2 regions of the Rhizobium sp. 862_C5_N1_2 genome follow, and region 2 is predicted to be linked to the other one. Evidence: predicted binding sites of a transcription regulator. Region 2 holds the regulator's gene; the other holds the start of a gene.
What was found. Region 2 encodes PhoB, which activates phosphate uptake and scavenging genes when phosphate is short. Its sites were predicted from a motif close to TGTCATNNANCTGTCAT; they were not measured.

Region 1 (7,381 bases), 3.1 Mb from region 2:
CGATTTAAGGATAAAATTATGCAGAAATTCAAAGCGTTACAGCATTCTCTGTACGTCTGAAAAGACGCGCGGCGCTGTAATTTGACCGGCGCCGACGAGAGGTCAGGCGACGCCGGATGCGTTTCCGCTATCGCTGGCAAACTTTGACGCGATAGGGATTGCCCCAATCGTCGTGCAACCATTCGAAATGGCAATAGTCCGGCCGATAGTAAGTCCGGTAAACGGGGTAGGGGCGGTAAGCGGGATAAGCGGGATAGACCGGGTAGGCGGGACGGGCGGCCTCCGACAGCAGGGCGCCGCCGACGACGCCGGCGGCAAGGCCGCCCCAGAAGGCATCGCGTGGACGGGCATCGGCAGTGGTGGCGGTGGCGAGCGAGGCGCCGGCGAAGGTCAGGGCGATCAGGCCCGTCGCCATGGTCTTATGAAGAACGGACATGGTATTTTCCTTTCATGGGCATGGCTTCCATAAAGCCATGCCGAGACTCGGCCCGGATCGCGGCGGCGCAATGGCCGCGCAAGCGGTTTCGGCATTAAATTTTCGTCATGATTTCAAGGGATCCCGACGTCGAAAGAATTATTGCGAGCGTCCTTTCAGTCTCGTGCAAGCCGGGGCTGGTAATCTCGAATTATCTTCAGCTTGGTGAGCCGGCTCGTAAAATTCCGCTGTCGAAATTTATGGTTAAAACCTTGTTAAAAGCCTTGGCGTTATAGTTTTTGTAGTCGATATTTCATTCATTGCGGGAGCGATCTTTTTTGAAATCAGCCGGGGAACTTCTGGAGTTGGCTTGTCGCCGGATCGCTGATCTGGATACCCCGGCCTATGTCAAGAACAGCGAGTTGCGCTATGTCGCCGTCAACGAGGCCTATGCCCGTTTTCTGGGTCGCGAAATCTCCGATTTCATCGGCAGGCGCAGCCGCGAGCTTCTCGACCGTCCCGAGGAAGAGGATCGTGAGGACAAGGAGCGCCGCGCGCTGGTATTCGGCACTGAGGAAAACGCAATCTGCTTCGATGCGGCGGGCCTCAGCCATGAACGCATCCAGATAGAAAGCTTTTCGCCATCGCTGGACCGGGCTTACGTGCTCGGCATTTTCGAAGTGCGCGCCGCGCCGCGCCGCGCCGCCGACGATAGCGACGACGCCGCCGATTTCGCCCGCGTGCGCGAGGCGCTGGAACAGCTCGACCATCCGATTGGCATATTTGCCGAGGATGGCCGGCCGCTGGTCGTCAACGCCGCCTATCGCAACGACGCAAAGCCTGCGGCCGTCAGCGACACGGCCTGGCACGAGAGCGTCAATGAGCTCGACCTGCTGCGGACCATCCTGGAGGACCTCCCGGTCGCGGCCTTCGTGCGCGACGAGAAGCATCGCCTCGTCTATGCCAATCAATATTACGAAACCTTCAGCGGCCATAGCCGTTCTCGGGTCCTTGGGATGACCGAACACGAAATGTTCGGTCCGGAAGGGGGCGAGGCGATCTACCAGGAAAACCTGCTGGCGTTGGAGGGAGGCAAGTCGAAGGAGATCGAAAGCCTGCTGCCGAGCAAGGACGGCCATATCTATTCCGTCCTCTCGCGCGTCAACCGCGTCGTAACAGCGGATGGTCGGCCCTATGTCGTCGGCTCCTTTTCAGACATCTCACCACTCAAGGAACGAGAGAAGGCGCTGATCGAGGCGCAGAAGCAGGAAGAGGTGCTGCACCGGGATATCGAGAATATCCTACGCTCGCTTCCGATCGGCGTGCTGATCCTCGATAACGACCACCGGATCCTCTCCGTCAACGACGAGTTCTACAGCATCTGGGAGTTGCCGCTCGACGATCCCTTCGACGGCCGCCCCTTCATCGACGTCATCCGCCGCAATTATGAGCTCGGTCGCTACGACGGCACACAGACGCCCGAGGAAATCTACGCTTTTCGCAAGCACCTGTTCGAAACCGAGGAGCCCGAGCCGATCGAGCTCGGCTGGGCGGGTGGCAAATCCGTCATATTCGACAGCCGCCGTATCTCAAACGACCGGATACTGCTGACCTATGCCGACATCACGGCAGTGCGTGAGCGGGAAAATGAGGTCCACGAGGCCCGTGCCGCGCTGGAGCATCTCGGCGAGATGATGCGCGACGCGACACACGCCATGCCGCAGGGCCTCGCCATCGTCCAGGACGGCATTATCAAGATGTCTAATGAGGCGCTGGCTCATATCCTGGAGATTCCCGCCACCTATATCGAGACCGGGCAAGGTTGGCTCGGCATGTTCGAGTTCTGCGCTGCGCGCGGCGACTTCCACGAGGACGCGGCCGAGATTCTGCAGGGTTGGCGCGACAATATCGCGGCGAGGTTGCCCATCTCCACTGCCTTCCATGTCGGCGGCGAGCGCTGGGTGAACATGGATGCAACGGTCAGCCGGGGACAGCATTGGGTGGCGCTTTTTACCGATGTCACCGAACTCAAGAGCCGCGAAGAGGAACTGCGCCAGTTGCTGTCGCGCGCCGAAGCAGCCGACCGCGCCAAATCCGAATTCCTCGCCAATATGAGCCACGAGATTCGCACACCGATGAACGGCGTGCTTGGGATGGCGGAACTGCTTGCCAAGACCAATCTCGATACGCGCCAGAAGACCTTCGTCGATATCATCGTCAAGTCGGGCAATGCGCTGCTGACGATCATCAACGATATCCTCGACTTCTCGAAGATCGATGCCGGGCAGATGAAACTGCGCAAAGCCGCCTTCGATATCACCGAAGCGGTGGAGGACGTAGCGACACTCTTGTCCTCGCACGCCGCCGAGAAGAACATCGAGCTCCTGGTGCGAGCCGCGCCCGATTTGCCCGCTGCGGTCATTGGCGACGCCGGGCGCTTCCGCCAGATCGTCACCAATCTCGTCGGCAACGCCGTCAAGTTCACCGAGCGCGGCCATGTCTTTGTCGATGTCGGCTTCCAGCCGGCCGCCGGCGGCGAGATCATGGCGAGTATCCGCATCGAGGATACTGGTATCGGCATTCCGCCGGAGAAGCTCGAATCGGTCTTCGACAAGTTCTCGCAGGTGGACGCCTCATCGACCCGGCGGCATGAGGGTACAGGCCTCGGTCTTGCGATCACCGCCGGGCTCGTCGACCTCTTCGGCGGTTATCTCAATGTCGAGAGCGAATGGGGCAAGGGTTCGGTCTTCACCGTCAACCTGCCGTTTGCGGTTGCGGCCGCCCGCCTTGAGCCGAAGCCGTTGCCGATCAACGTGCAGGGTGCGCGCATCCTCGTCGTCGACGACAATGAAGTGAACCGGCGAATCCTGACCGAACAGCTGTCCCTTTGGGGCTTCGACGGCGTGGCCGCCGAAGGCGGCGGTACCGGTCTTGCGATTCTGGAGGCGGCGGCCAATCTCGGCGTCACCGTCGATGCCGTCGTGCTCGATTATCACATGCCCGATATGAACGGCGCCGATGTCGCGCGCAGGCTACGAGCCGATCCCCGCTTCGTCGAACTGCCGATCATCTTCCTGACGTCGATGGATATTTCCGGCACGGAAAAGGAATTCGCGGCGCTGAACGGCCACGCGCATCTGATGAAGCCGGCGCGCGCCAACGTGCTGCGCAACACGGTCGTCGAGGTGGTGCGCGCCAGCCGCGTCAAGCAGGCATCCGAGGCCGAGATTGCCCGGCTGCAGACGGAAGTGGCCGTGCAGGCGCCCGCGCCTGCGCCGCAGAAGCGAACCGCTGAATTCGTCGACGTGCTCGTCGCCGAGGACAACGAGGTCAACCAGATCGTCTTCACACAGATCCTGCAAGGCACGGGTCTTTCCTTCCTCGTCGTCGACAATGGCGAGGAGGCGGTCGCCGCCTGGGAGCGGTATACGCCGCGCATTATCATGATGGACGTCTCAATGCCCGTCATGAACGGCCATCAGGCGACCCAGACGATCCGCGCGCGCGAAAACGGGCAGGGGCACCGGGTGCCGATCATCGGCGTCACCGCCCATGCGCTCGAAAGCGACCGCGAGCTCTGCCTCGATGCCGGCATGGACGACTACATGTCGAAGCCGATCAGTCCCGAGCTGCTCGAGGAAAAAATCCGCCAGTGGCTCGGAACGAGCGAGCAGCAGCCGGAGCGCACCAGCTACTGATCTGCGCGCTGACTGGGGGATGCCTTGATGCCACAGAGCATTTCGCGCTTGCCGGCGAAGCCCTGGCGGCGCTCGACGGCAAAACCCGCGGCGATGAGATTGCGGCGCACGAAGCCGGCCGCCGCATAGGTGGCGAAAGTGCCGCCGGCTGCGCTTTTCTCACAGACGAGCCGCATCAGTTCCTCCGACCACATATCGCTGTTGCGCGACGGGGCGAAGCCGTCGAGATACCAGGCGTCGAAGTCGTCTTCGGCTGCCGCGACGCCGTCCAAGGCATAGCCGCATACGACGCTGAGCGTCGTCTGGGCGTCGAGATCGAGACGCACGATACCGGCCGGTATTTCCGGCCAAGCCGCCGTCAGCACCTGACGTTCGGCATCGATCTCCGGCCAGTGCGACAGCGCCCGGCCGATTTCTTCGCCGCGCATCGGGTGGAGTTCGAAGGAGGTGAAATGCAGGTGCTGGCCGTCGGCACGGTGGAGCTTCCATTGCCGCCAGGTTTCGGCGAAGTTCAGGCCGGTGCCGAAGCCGAGTTCTCCGATCCGGAATCTCTGCCCGTTCCAGCGTTCCGGCAGGCCGTTACCGGCGAGAAAAACGTGGCCGCATTCCAGCCGCCCATCGGTCTGGCAATAAAAATGATCGCCAAAGGCGGTGGAATAGGGCATATCGCCGTCGCGCCATTCGAGCGGCTGCGGCGCGCCCGCGCCAATCTGATCGGGGTTCACGTCTGTCATGGAAAAAGCCGATAGTCCTCAGCCGGTCTCAGGTCAATCATCCTCAGAATTGCTGATCGTCGGCGGCGGCATCATGGGTCTCTGGGCGGCCGTCCATGCCGAGCGCCGGGGCATCCGTACTCTTGTTGCTGACGCCGGCAGGTTGGGCGAAGGTGCAAGCGGCGGCCTGCTCGGCGCGCTGATGCCGCATATGCCGGACCGATGGTCGGAGAAGAAGCAGTTCCAGTTCGATGCGCTGGTCTCGCTCGAAGCCGAAATCACAGCGCTCGAAGCCGAGACCGGGCTTTCCGCCGGGTATAACAGGTCCGGACGGCTGATCCCGCTGCCGAAGCCGCATCTCAAAAAAATAGCGCGCGGCCATTTCGAGGACGCTGAACAGCATTGGCGGGTGGGCGAGCGCCGCTTCCATTGGCATGTGCTCGACAGGCCACCGGTCAATGGCTGGATCGAGGCGTCCGCCGGCGAGAGCGGCGTCGTGCACGACACGCTCGCCGCCCGCGTCGCGCCCCGCTTGCTGATCGCAGCGCTTATCGCATTCCTGCGGCGAGCAAAGCATGTTCGTATCCTGGAGCATGCGACGGTTGCGTGCCTTGACCCTGATCGCGGCACGACCGAAGTCAACGGTGAAACGATCGCTTTCAGTCACTGCATCGTGGCCGCCGGCCATCGCTCCTTTCCATTGCTGCAAGAACTGACGCCGGGGCTGAAACAACCGCTCGGCCAGCCGGTCAAAGGGCAGGCAGCATTATTGAAAGCCGATATCGACCCGGCGCTGCCGACGATCTTTCTCGACGGGCTCTATGTCGTCGCGCATGAGGGCGGGCACGCGGCAATCGGCAGCACCAGCGAGAACAGTTTTGACGATCCCAGCTCGACCGACGCCCAGCTCGACGTGCTGATCGAGGCGGCGCGCGGCATCGTGCCGACGCTTCGCGACGCTCCCGTTGTCGAGCGCTGGGCCGGGCTTCGTCCGAAGGCGATCGACCGGGATCCAATGATCGGCCGCCATCCCGATCACCGGCGCCTGATCGCGCTGACCGGCGGCTTCAAGGTCAGCTTCGGCCTCGCCCACCGGCTGGCGGAGGCGGCGATATGTATCGCAGGCGATACAGACTGCGGATTTTTGCTGCCGGAAAGCTTCGCAATTTCAAGCCACATCGTCGCGGCTTCACGTTAAACGTGAATTAGGCGGCGCTGCGTTTCGTTATTCTGTCATGCAAATCACCTATCTGCTTGCGCATCGACAGCGCCGGATCTCACCGGCGCTTACTTCCTTGATGGAGGAAATTGCATGCGCTATGCCATTTGCTTCACGCCTCCGGCGAGCGACCCGCTGTCGCTCGTGGCCGCCAACTGGCTTGGCCGAAACGTGTTTTCGGGCGATATGATGGAGCCTCCTGCAGTCCGTGGCCTCGGCATTCACGAGATCGCCTTCCATACTGCCGTGCCGCGGCGCTACGGATTTCACGGCGTTTTGAAGGCGCCGTTCCACTTGTCCCGCGACATGCCCGAATCGCAACTCCTGCGCGATCTTATGCGTTTTTCCGGGACCTTTGTTCCCTTCCAGATTCCGCGTATCGAAGTCGCCCGGCTCGGCAATTTCTACAGCCTGCTGCCGAGCACTCCCTGCGAGCAGATCCAGTATCTCGCTTCGGCGATCGTGCAGGAATTCGATCGTTTCCGCGCGCCGCTCAGCGAGGCTGAGATCGAACGCAGCGATCCAGACGGGCTATCGGCGACGCAATTTGCCAATCTGCATCGCTGGGGTAACCCTTACGTGATGGAGGAGTTCCGCTTTCATATGCCGGTAACGGGTCCCGTCAACGCGATCGACATGCCGCGCATCGAGCCGGTGTTGCGGACGATCTTCGAGCCTGTCCTGAGCGAGCCTGTCACGGTTTCGAACGTGGCGCTGATGATCGAGGAGGGCACGGGCGGTCCTTTCCGCGTTCATTCGTTGCATCCAATGGGCAAGGTCAGCGCGCGCAAAATCGCTTGAATCTGCTGATGAGCTAAAGGCTTGTGCCGTAAAGGCAAAATCCGGCCGAGCAGTTTCCGTCTCGACATTCCGGCTGCGGATGCTACCGTTCCCCGTCTTTTCAGAAGGTGATTTGATGGTATCCGAGACTTATCCGCGCAATCTCGTTGGTTACGGGCGTCTGACGCCTGATCCGAAGTGGCCGGACGAGGCACGCGTCGCCGTGCAGTTCGTCATCAACTACGAGGAGGGCGGCGAAAGCTCGATCCTCGACGGCGATCCGGCTTCGGAAAACCTGCTGTCGGAGATCGTCGGCGCGGCCGCCTGGCCAGGGCAGCGTAACCTCAACATGGAATCGATCTATGAATATGGTTCGCGTGCCGGCTTCTGGCGGCTCTGGCGCATGTTCACCGATCTCAAGGTGCAGGCGACCGTTTACGGCGTGACGCTGGCGATGGCCCGCAACCCCGAGGCCGTCGCTGCGATGAAGGAGGCAGGCTGGGAGATCGCCAGCCACGGCTACCGCTGGCTGGAATATAAGGATTTTCCAGAAGAT
Region 2 (7,381 bases):
ACCCCTTCGAGCCGATGACGACGGTGACCGTCAAGATCGTCAACCAGCTGACTGGTGACCTTGAGTTCACCTCGCCGCAGACGCTGGTTGCCTTTGCCCTTGGCATCACGCTGTTCTGCATCACGCTTTGCCTCAATATCTATGCGCTCTACATCGTGCGCAAATACCGGGAGCAGTACGAATGACGGATATTGTTTCTCCCACATCAGGCGTCACCGTTTCCAAGGCGCCCGTGCGCCGCGACATCGGCATCAAGCGCCGCTACGCCGCCGAGCGCCGGTTCCAGGCCTATGGCATCGCCGCCATCACCTTCGGCCTCGTCTTCCTCTTCATCCTGCTGTGGACGGTGATCGGCAAAGGCTATACCGCCTTCCAGCAGACGGCGATTACCCTGCCGATCGAATTCTCCGAGAAGACGATCGATCCGAACAATAAGCGTGCGACCGACCCTTCGGTGCTGATCGCCGCCAACTACCCGGTTCTCCTGCGCGACGCGATCGTCAAGCAGCTGAACGTCAATGCCGCAAGCCGTCCCGATGTGCGCGATGCATCCGCCATGCTCTCCAAGGGTGCGCCGGTTCAGCTGCGCGACATGGTCGTCGCCGATCCGTCGCTTATCGGCAAGACGGTCAATGTCACGGTGCTCGCCGACGCCAATGTCGACAGCGCCAGCAAGGGCCAGATCGACCTGTCGGTCGATGAGAAGAACCGCAAGGTCAACGACAAGCAGGTTGCCTGGATGAACGAGCTGAAGGCGAGCGGCGCTCTCCACAAGCAGTTCAACACCGGCCTCTTCGTCAACGGCAATTCCAGCCGTCCGGAGGCCGCAGGCCTTGGCGTCGCGCTGATCGGCTCGCTCTATCTGATGCTGATTGTCCTCGTGCTCGCTCTGCCGATCGGCGTCGCCGCCTCGATCTATCTCGAGGAGTTCGCACCGAAGAACAAGCTGACGGACCTGATCGAGGTCAACATCAACAACCTCGCCGCGGTCCCTTCGATCGTCTACGGCCTGCTCGGTCTTTCCGTCTTCATCAACTTCATCGGCCTGCCGCGCTCGGCCTCGCTGGTCGGTGGCCTGGTGCTGACGCTGATGACCCTGCCGACGATCATCATCGCCACGCGTGCGGCACTACGCGCCGTGCCGCCGTCGATCCGCGCCGCAGCGCTCGGCCTCGGCGCTTCGAAGATGCAGATGGTGTTCCACCACGTTCTGCCGCTCGCCATGCCCGGCATCCTCACCGGCACGATCATCGGCCTGGCGCATGCGCTCGGCGAAACCGCGCCGCTGCTCTTGATCGGCATGGTCGCCTTCGTCGCCAACGCGCCGACGACGCCGCTCGATCCCTCGACGGCTCTGCCCGTACAGGTCTATATGTGGGCCAACGAGGCCGAACGTGCCTTCGTTGAGCGTACTTCGGGTGCCATCATCGTCCTGCTCCTGTTCCTGATCGTCATGAACATGGGCGCCATCCTCTTGCGTCGTCGCTTCGAGCGCCGCTGGTAAACGGAGTTAAACATCATGAATATGTTGACGGAAGCTGCAGTTGAAAAGGCGCTGGATCAGAAGATGAGCAACGTCCCGTATAAGATGATCGGAAAGGATGTCTCGGTTTACTACGGCGAAAAGCGCGCGCTTTTCGATGTGAATCTGAACGTCCGCGAAAACACCGTAACCGCCCTGATCGGCCCGTCCGGCTGCGGCAAGTCGACCTTCCTGCGCAGCCTCAACCGCATGAACGACACGATCGACGGCTGCCGCGTCACTGGCAAGATCACGCTTGATGCCGACGATATCTATGATCCCGATATCGACGTCGTCGAACTTCGCGCCCGCGTCGGCATGGTCTTCCAGAAGCCGAACCCGTTCCCGAAGACGATCTACGAAAACGTCTCCTACGGCCCGCGCATCCATGGCCTTGCCAAGTCGAAGGCCGATCTCGACCAGATCGTCGAGACCAGCCTGCAGCGCGCCGGTCTCTGGAACGAAGTCAAGGACCGCGTGCACGAGTCCGGCACCGGCCTGTCGGGTGGCCAGCAGCAGCGCCTCTGCATTGCCCGTGCCGTTGCCGTCAGCCCTGAAGTCATCCTGATGGACGAACCCTGCTCGGCGCTCGACCCGATCGCCACCGCCAAGGTCGAGGAGCTGATCCACGAGCTGCGCGAGAACTACACGATCGTCATCGTCACCCACTCCATGCAGCAGGCCGCGCGCGTCTCGCAGCGCACCGCCATGTTCCACCTCGGCAATCTCGTCGAGGAGAACGACACCGACAAGATGTTCACCAATCCCGACGATCCGCGCACCCAGGACTACATCATGGGTCGCTTCGGCTGATTTTGGCGACACCAAGCCTTCCCGTTATTCGAGGATAAAGCCCCATGGCATCGACACATATTTTTTCTGCCTATGATGATGATTTGAAGTTCCTGTCCAGGCGGATTTCCGAAATGGGCGGCCTGGCCGAGCAGATGGTCAGCGAAGCCGTGCGCGCTCTCGTCAACGGCGATACCGCGCTGGCGCAGAAGGTCATTTCGGACGATGTGATCCTCGATCATGCCGAACGCGAAATCGGCGACAAGGCGATCGTCACCATCGCTCGCCGTCAGCCAATGGCTTCGGACCTGCGCGAAATCATGGGTTCGATCCGCATCGCCGCCGATCTCGAACGTGTCGGCGACCTCGGCAAGAACACCGCCAAGCGCGTCATCGCCGTCCAAAGCACCGGCGTTCCCCGCAAGCTCGCCCGCGGCCTCGAGCATCTGTCCGAGCTGGCGCTCGTCCAGCTCAAGGAAGTGCTCGACGTCTACACCAATCGTTCCGCAGACAAGGCGAATGCGATCCGCGAACGCGACAACGAGATCGACGCGATGTACACCTCGCTGTTCCGCGAGCTCCTGACCTACATGATGGAAGATCCGCGCAACATCACCAGCTGCACGCATCTTCTCTTCTGCGCCAAGAACATCGAGCGTATCGGCGACCACGCCACCAACATCGCCGAGACGATCTTCTACATGACGACAGGTGCTCAGCCGGAAGGCGACCGTCCGAAGGACGACAGCGCCAACACCGTCGGCGCGGTGACGGAATAGCCGCCCGGGCCAGTCGCCCGGACCAGTCAATTGCGTGCGCGCCCGTCCGGGCGCGCAATGAGGTCGCAGCCAATTTCTGAATTTGCGCAGGATGCATTGCTTAAATCACCCCCGATTTAAGGATCATGCGCGAGGAGACCGACACGCATGATCCCGAGAGTTGCAGTTGTTGAAGACGAGGAAGCCCTCAGCGTGCTTCTTCGCTACAATCTCGAAGCGGAAGGCTTCGAGGTCGATACCATCCTTCGTGGCGACGAAGCCGAAATGCGGCTTCAGGAGCGCACGCCCGATCTTCTCATCCTTGATTGGATGCTGCCCGGCGTCTCCGGCATCGAGCTCTGCCGGCGCCTGCGCATGCGGCCGGAAACCGAGCGCCTGCCGATCATCATGCTGACGGCGCGCGGCGAAGAGAGCGAGCGTGTTCGCGGATTGTCGACGGGCGCCGACGATTATGTCGTCAAGCCCTTCTCGACCCCCGAGCTCGTTGCCCGCGTCAAGGCGATGCTGCGTCGCGCCCGTCCCGAGGTGCTGTCGACGGTGCTGAAATGCGGTGACATCGAGCTCGACCGCGAGACCCATCGCGTCCATCGCAAGACCCGCGAAGTCCGCCTCGGCCCCACCGAATTCCGCCTGCTGGAATTCCTGATGTCGTCACCGGGCCGGGTCTTCTCCCGCTCGCAGCTTCTGGACGGCGTCTGGGGCCACGATATCTATGTCGACGAGCGCACCGTCGACGTCCATGTCGGCCGCCTGCGCAAGGCGCTGAATTTTTCCAACATGCAGGACGTCATCCGCACCGTCCGCGGCGCCGGTTATTCGATGGAAGCCTGAGGGCTTCCATTTGAGTTGCTGACAAAGTCGCTCGTGCTGACGTCTGCCCCTCACCCTAACCCTCTCCCCGTAAACGGGGCGAGGGGACGTGCCCCGCGAAAGGTTGGCGGGGAACGGAGAGGTCACGGCATATCCCCTTCTCCCCGCGCGCGGGGAGAAGGTGGCGGCAGCCGGATGAGGGGCAGCCATAGGCACGAACCAACATTGCATAAAAAAACGGGCCACTCGGCCCGTTTCTGCATTCTAACGATGGTCGGGCGCCGCTCAGCTGGCCCGCGCGGCCGCCCGGCGGCGTTCGTTGACCGGCTGGTAGGCAAGCTTCTGGTGGTAGCTGCAATAGGGCGAATTGTCGGGGGATTCGCAGCCGCAGAAATGGAAGTCGTCCTTCAGCGGATCGCCGACCGGCCACTTGCAGGTGCGTTCGGTCAGTTCCGTCAGGCCGAGGCGTCGGGAAATCGGCACGACCACGTTGCCTCTCGGCACGTATTCCATTTCCTCGATCGTTTCGATCTCGATCTCTTCCTTCAGCATGGTCGCGCCCTGCTGGCGGGTAACGGTGCGCGTGGCGACCCGTGAGGCGTAGTTCGGCGCGCGCGGCGCCGACGTATTGCGCTTCGGCGTTCGTGCGGCGGTGTTGGTGCCGCCGGCCTTGGCACGGCCGGGCAGGCTCAGCCGGTGCACTTTGCCGATGACCGCATTTCTGCTGACTCCGCCAAGCTGCGCAGCGATCTGGCTGGCGCTCAGTCCTTCGGCCCAAAGTTTCTTGAGTTTCTCGACCCGCTCGTCTGTCCAGTTCATGCCCTGTCTCCACCTTTTGCGTTGGTGATGGCAGAATCCCTCACCGTTGTCCCGGGAGCTCCGAAACAAGAAACGCTTGATCAATTTTGGTGACTAGTTCCGCCGCATGCAGTCTAGTAATTGATCTTTAACCTAGTGTGAGGCTGACTCCGTGACAAGAGTCGCATGAATCCGGATGAATCGAATTCGTAGTTTTCCCCAACTTGCTGCCTCTGCGTGGCATTTCTGCAATAATGCCTGTTGAAGACTGAAAATGCCGCTGTACACCCTTGCTGCATGCGCTAAGGGCGCAGTTTTGTTGACATTGCAGCGCGAAAAGGAAATAGTGCCACTCGCCGCCGCAAGGCGGCATTTTTGATTTTTCGGGCCTGGTTTCCTTAGCCGGAGTCATTGCCCGGCAACTTTGATGGAGATCGCGCCATGGCTGAAGCCGCGCCGCTTTATGACACCTATTCTCGTGCCCCGCTGCGGTTCGAGCGAGGCGAGGGCGTGTGGCTGATCACCGAAAGCGGCGAGCGATATCTCGATTTCGGCGCCGGCGTTGCCGTTACCTCAGTCGGCCACAGCAATCCGCATGTTGTGGGTGCACTGAAGGAGCAGGCCGACAAGGTCTGGCACCTCTCGAACATCTATGAGATCCCCGGCCAGGAGCGTCTGGCAAAACGGCTGACGGACGCCACCTTCGCCGACAAGGTGTTCTTCACCAATTCGGGTGCCGAGGCGCTCGAATGCGCGATCAAGACGGCGCGCCGCTACCAGTTTTCCAAGGGCCATCCCGAGCGCTTCCATATCATCACCTTCGAAGGCGCCTTCCACGGACGGACGCTGGCGACGATCGCCGCCGGCGGCCAGGAGAAATATCTCGAAGGCTTCGGCCCCAAGGCGCCGGGTTTCGATCAGGTGGCTTTCGGCGACATCGAAGCGGTCCGCGCCGCTATCACCGATGCCACGGCTGGGATTCTCATCGAGCCGGTGCAGGGCGAGGGCGGCGTCCGTCCTGCCACCACCGAATTCATGAAGGCGCTCCGCCAGCTCTGCGACGACAACGGCCTGCTGTTGATCCTCGACGAGGTCCAGACCGGCGTCGGCCGCACCGGCAAGCTCTTCGCCCATGAATGGGCGGGCGTCACCCCCGACATCATGGCTGTCGCCAAGGGCATCGGCGGCGGTTTCCCGCTCGGCGCCTGCCTTGCCACTTCAGAGGCCGCCTCCGGCATGAAGGCCGGCACGCATGGCTCGACCTATGGCGGCAATCCGCTCGCCATGGCCGTCGGCAGTGCCGTGCTCGACATCATCCTTGCCGATGGCTTCCTCCAGCATGTGCGCGACGTCGCACTGGTCTTCCGCCAGGGCCTCGCCTCACTGAAGGATCGCTACCCCGATGTGATCGAAGATATCAGAGGCGAGGGGCTGTTGCTCGGCATCAAGGCTGCCGTTCCCTCAGCCGAACTGCTGCAGGCGATCCGCGCCGCCCATCTGCTCGGTGTACCCGCCGGCGACAACGTCATCCGCCTTCTTCCGCCCCTCGTGGTTACCGCCGAGGAAGCCCGCGAGGGCCTTGCCCGCATCGAGCGCGCCGCCGAAAGCATTCGCGCCTCCAAGGTCAAGAAGACGGCTTGAAGAGATTGCCGCCTTCGGGCGCAGCACAGGTAAGAAGACGATATGAGCCCTAAACATTTCCTCGATCTTTCGGCGGTCACATCAGCCGATCTCAGAACCATCATGAACGATGCGCTCGCCCGCAAGCAGGCCTTCAAAGCCGGCAAGGGCGACAAGCCGCTCGCCGGCAAGATGCTGGCGATGATCTTCGAGAAGCCGTCGACGCGCACCCGCGTCTCCTTCGACGTCGGCATGCGCCAGCTCGGCGGCGAAACGCTGTTCCTGTCCGGCACCGAGATGCAGCTCGGCCGCGCCGAGACGATCGGCGACACCGCCAAGGTGCTGTCACGTTATGTCGATGCGATCATGATCCGCACCACCGAACATTCGCGGCTGGTCGAGCTTGCCGAGCATGCGACCGTGCCTGTGATCAATGCGCTGACGGATGACACCCATCCTTGCCAGATCATGGCCGACATCATGACCTTCGAAGAGCACCGCGGCCCGATCAAGGGCAAGACCATCGCATGGACCGGCGACGGCAACAATGTGCTGCATTCGCTGGTCGAGGGTGCCGCGCGTTTCGGCTACCGCATGAACATGGCCGTACCCCTTGGCTCCGAGCCCAAGGATCACTATCTGAACTGGGCCCGCAATGAGGGCGCCGAAATCATGCTCTGCCATGATGCCGACCGTGCGGTCGCCGGCGTCGATTGCGTGGTGACCGATACCTGGGTCTCCATGAATCAGGAACATCGGGCCCGGGGTCACAATGTCTTCCAGCCTTATCAGGTCAACGCGGCCTTGATGGCGAAAGCCGGCAATGATGCATTGTTCATGCATTGCCTGCCCGCCCATCGCGGTGAGGAAGTGACGGACGAAGTGATCGACGGTCCGCAATCCGTGGTCTTCGATGAGGCGGAAAACCGTCTTCATGCGCAGAAGTCGATTCTTGCTTGGTGCCTGGGCGCGATCTGAACCATAATCGGACGTCGCGAGTCACAAACTCGCGACCGCGTGAGCGAAGGGCACGCTGGCCCATCGCTCTAAACTAGGAGTG

Region 1: ACD590_RS16620 (DUF1045 domain-containing protein) is a predicted target of PhoB. The motif match lies at 6,047-6,063, and genes of this name have one in related genera.

The regions. Positions count from the first base shown of each region.
Region 1 covers NZ_JBPWPT010000001.1:3,300,149-3,307,529, reverse strand. Annotated here, with positions in the region: gene ACD590_RS16645 (hypothetical protein) at 128-436, opposite strand; gene ACD590_RS16640 (hypothetical protein) at 435-644, shown strand; gene ACD590_RS16635 (response regulator) at 754-4,113, shown strand; gene mnmD (tRNA (5-methylaminomethyl-2-thiouridine)(34)-methyltransferase MnmD) at 4,107-4,847, opposite strand; gene ACD590_RS16625 (NAD(P)/FAD-dependent oxidoreductase) at 4,846-6,024, shown strand; gene ACD590_RS16620 (DUF1045 domain-containing protein) at 6,139-6,846, shown strand; gene puuE (allantoinase PuuE) at 6,962-7,381, shown strand, end outside.
Region 2 covers NZ_JBPWPT010000001.1:199,412-206,792, forward strand. Annotated here, with positions in the region: gene pstC (phosphate ABC transporter permease subunit PstC) at 1-185, shown strand, start outside; gene pstA (phosphate ABC transporter permease PstA) at 182-1,504, shown strand; gene pstB (phosphate ABC transporter ATP-binding protein PstB) at 1,520-2,335, shown strand; gene phoU (phosphate signaling complex protein PhoU) at 2,380-3,093, shown strand; gene phoB (phosphate regulon transcriptional regulator PhoB) at 3,241-3,924, shown strand; gene ACD590_RS01045 (GcrA family cell cycle regulator) at 4,189-4,722, opposite strand; gene ACD590_RS01050 (aspartate aminotransferase family protein) at 5,143-6,342, shown strand; gene argF (ornithine carbamoyltransferase) at 6,385-7,299, shown strand.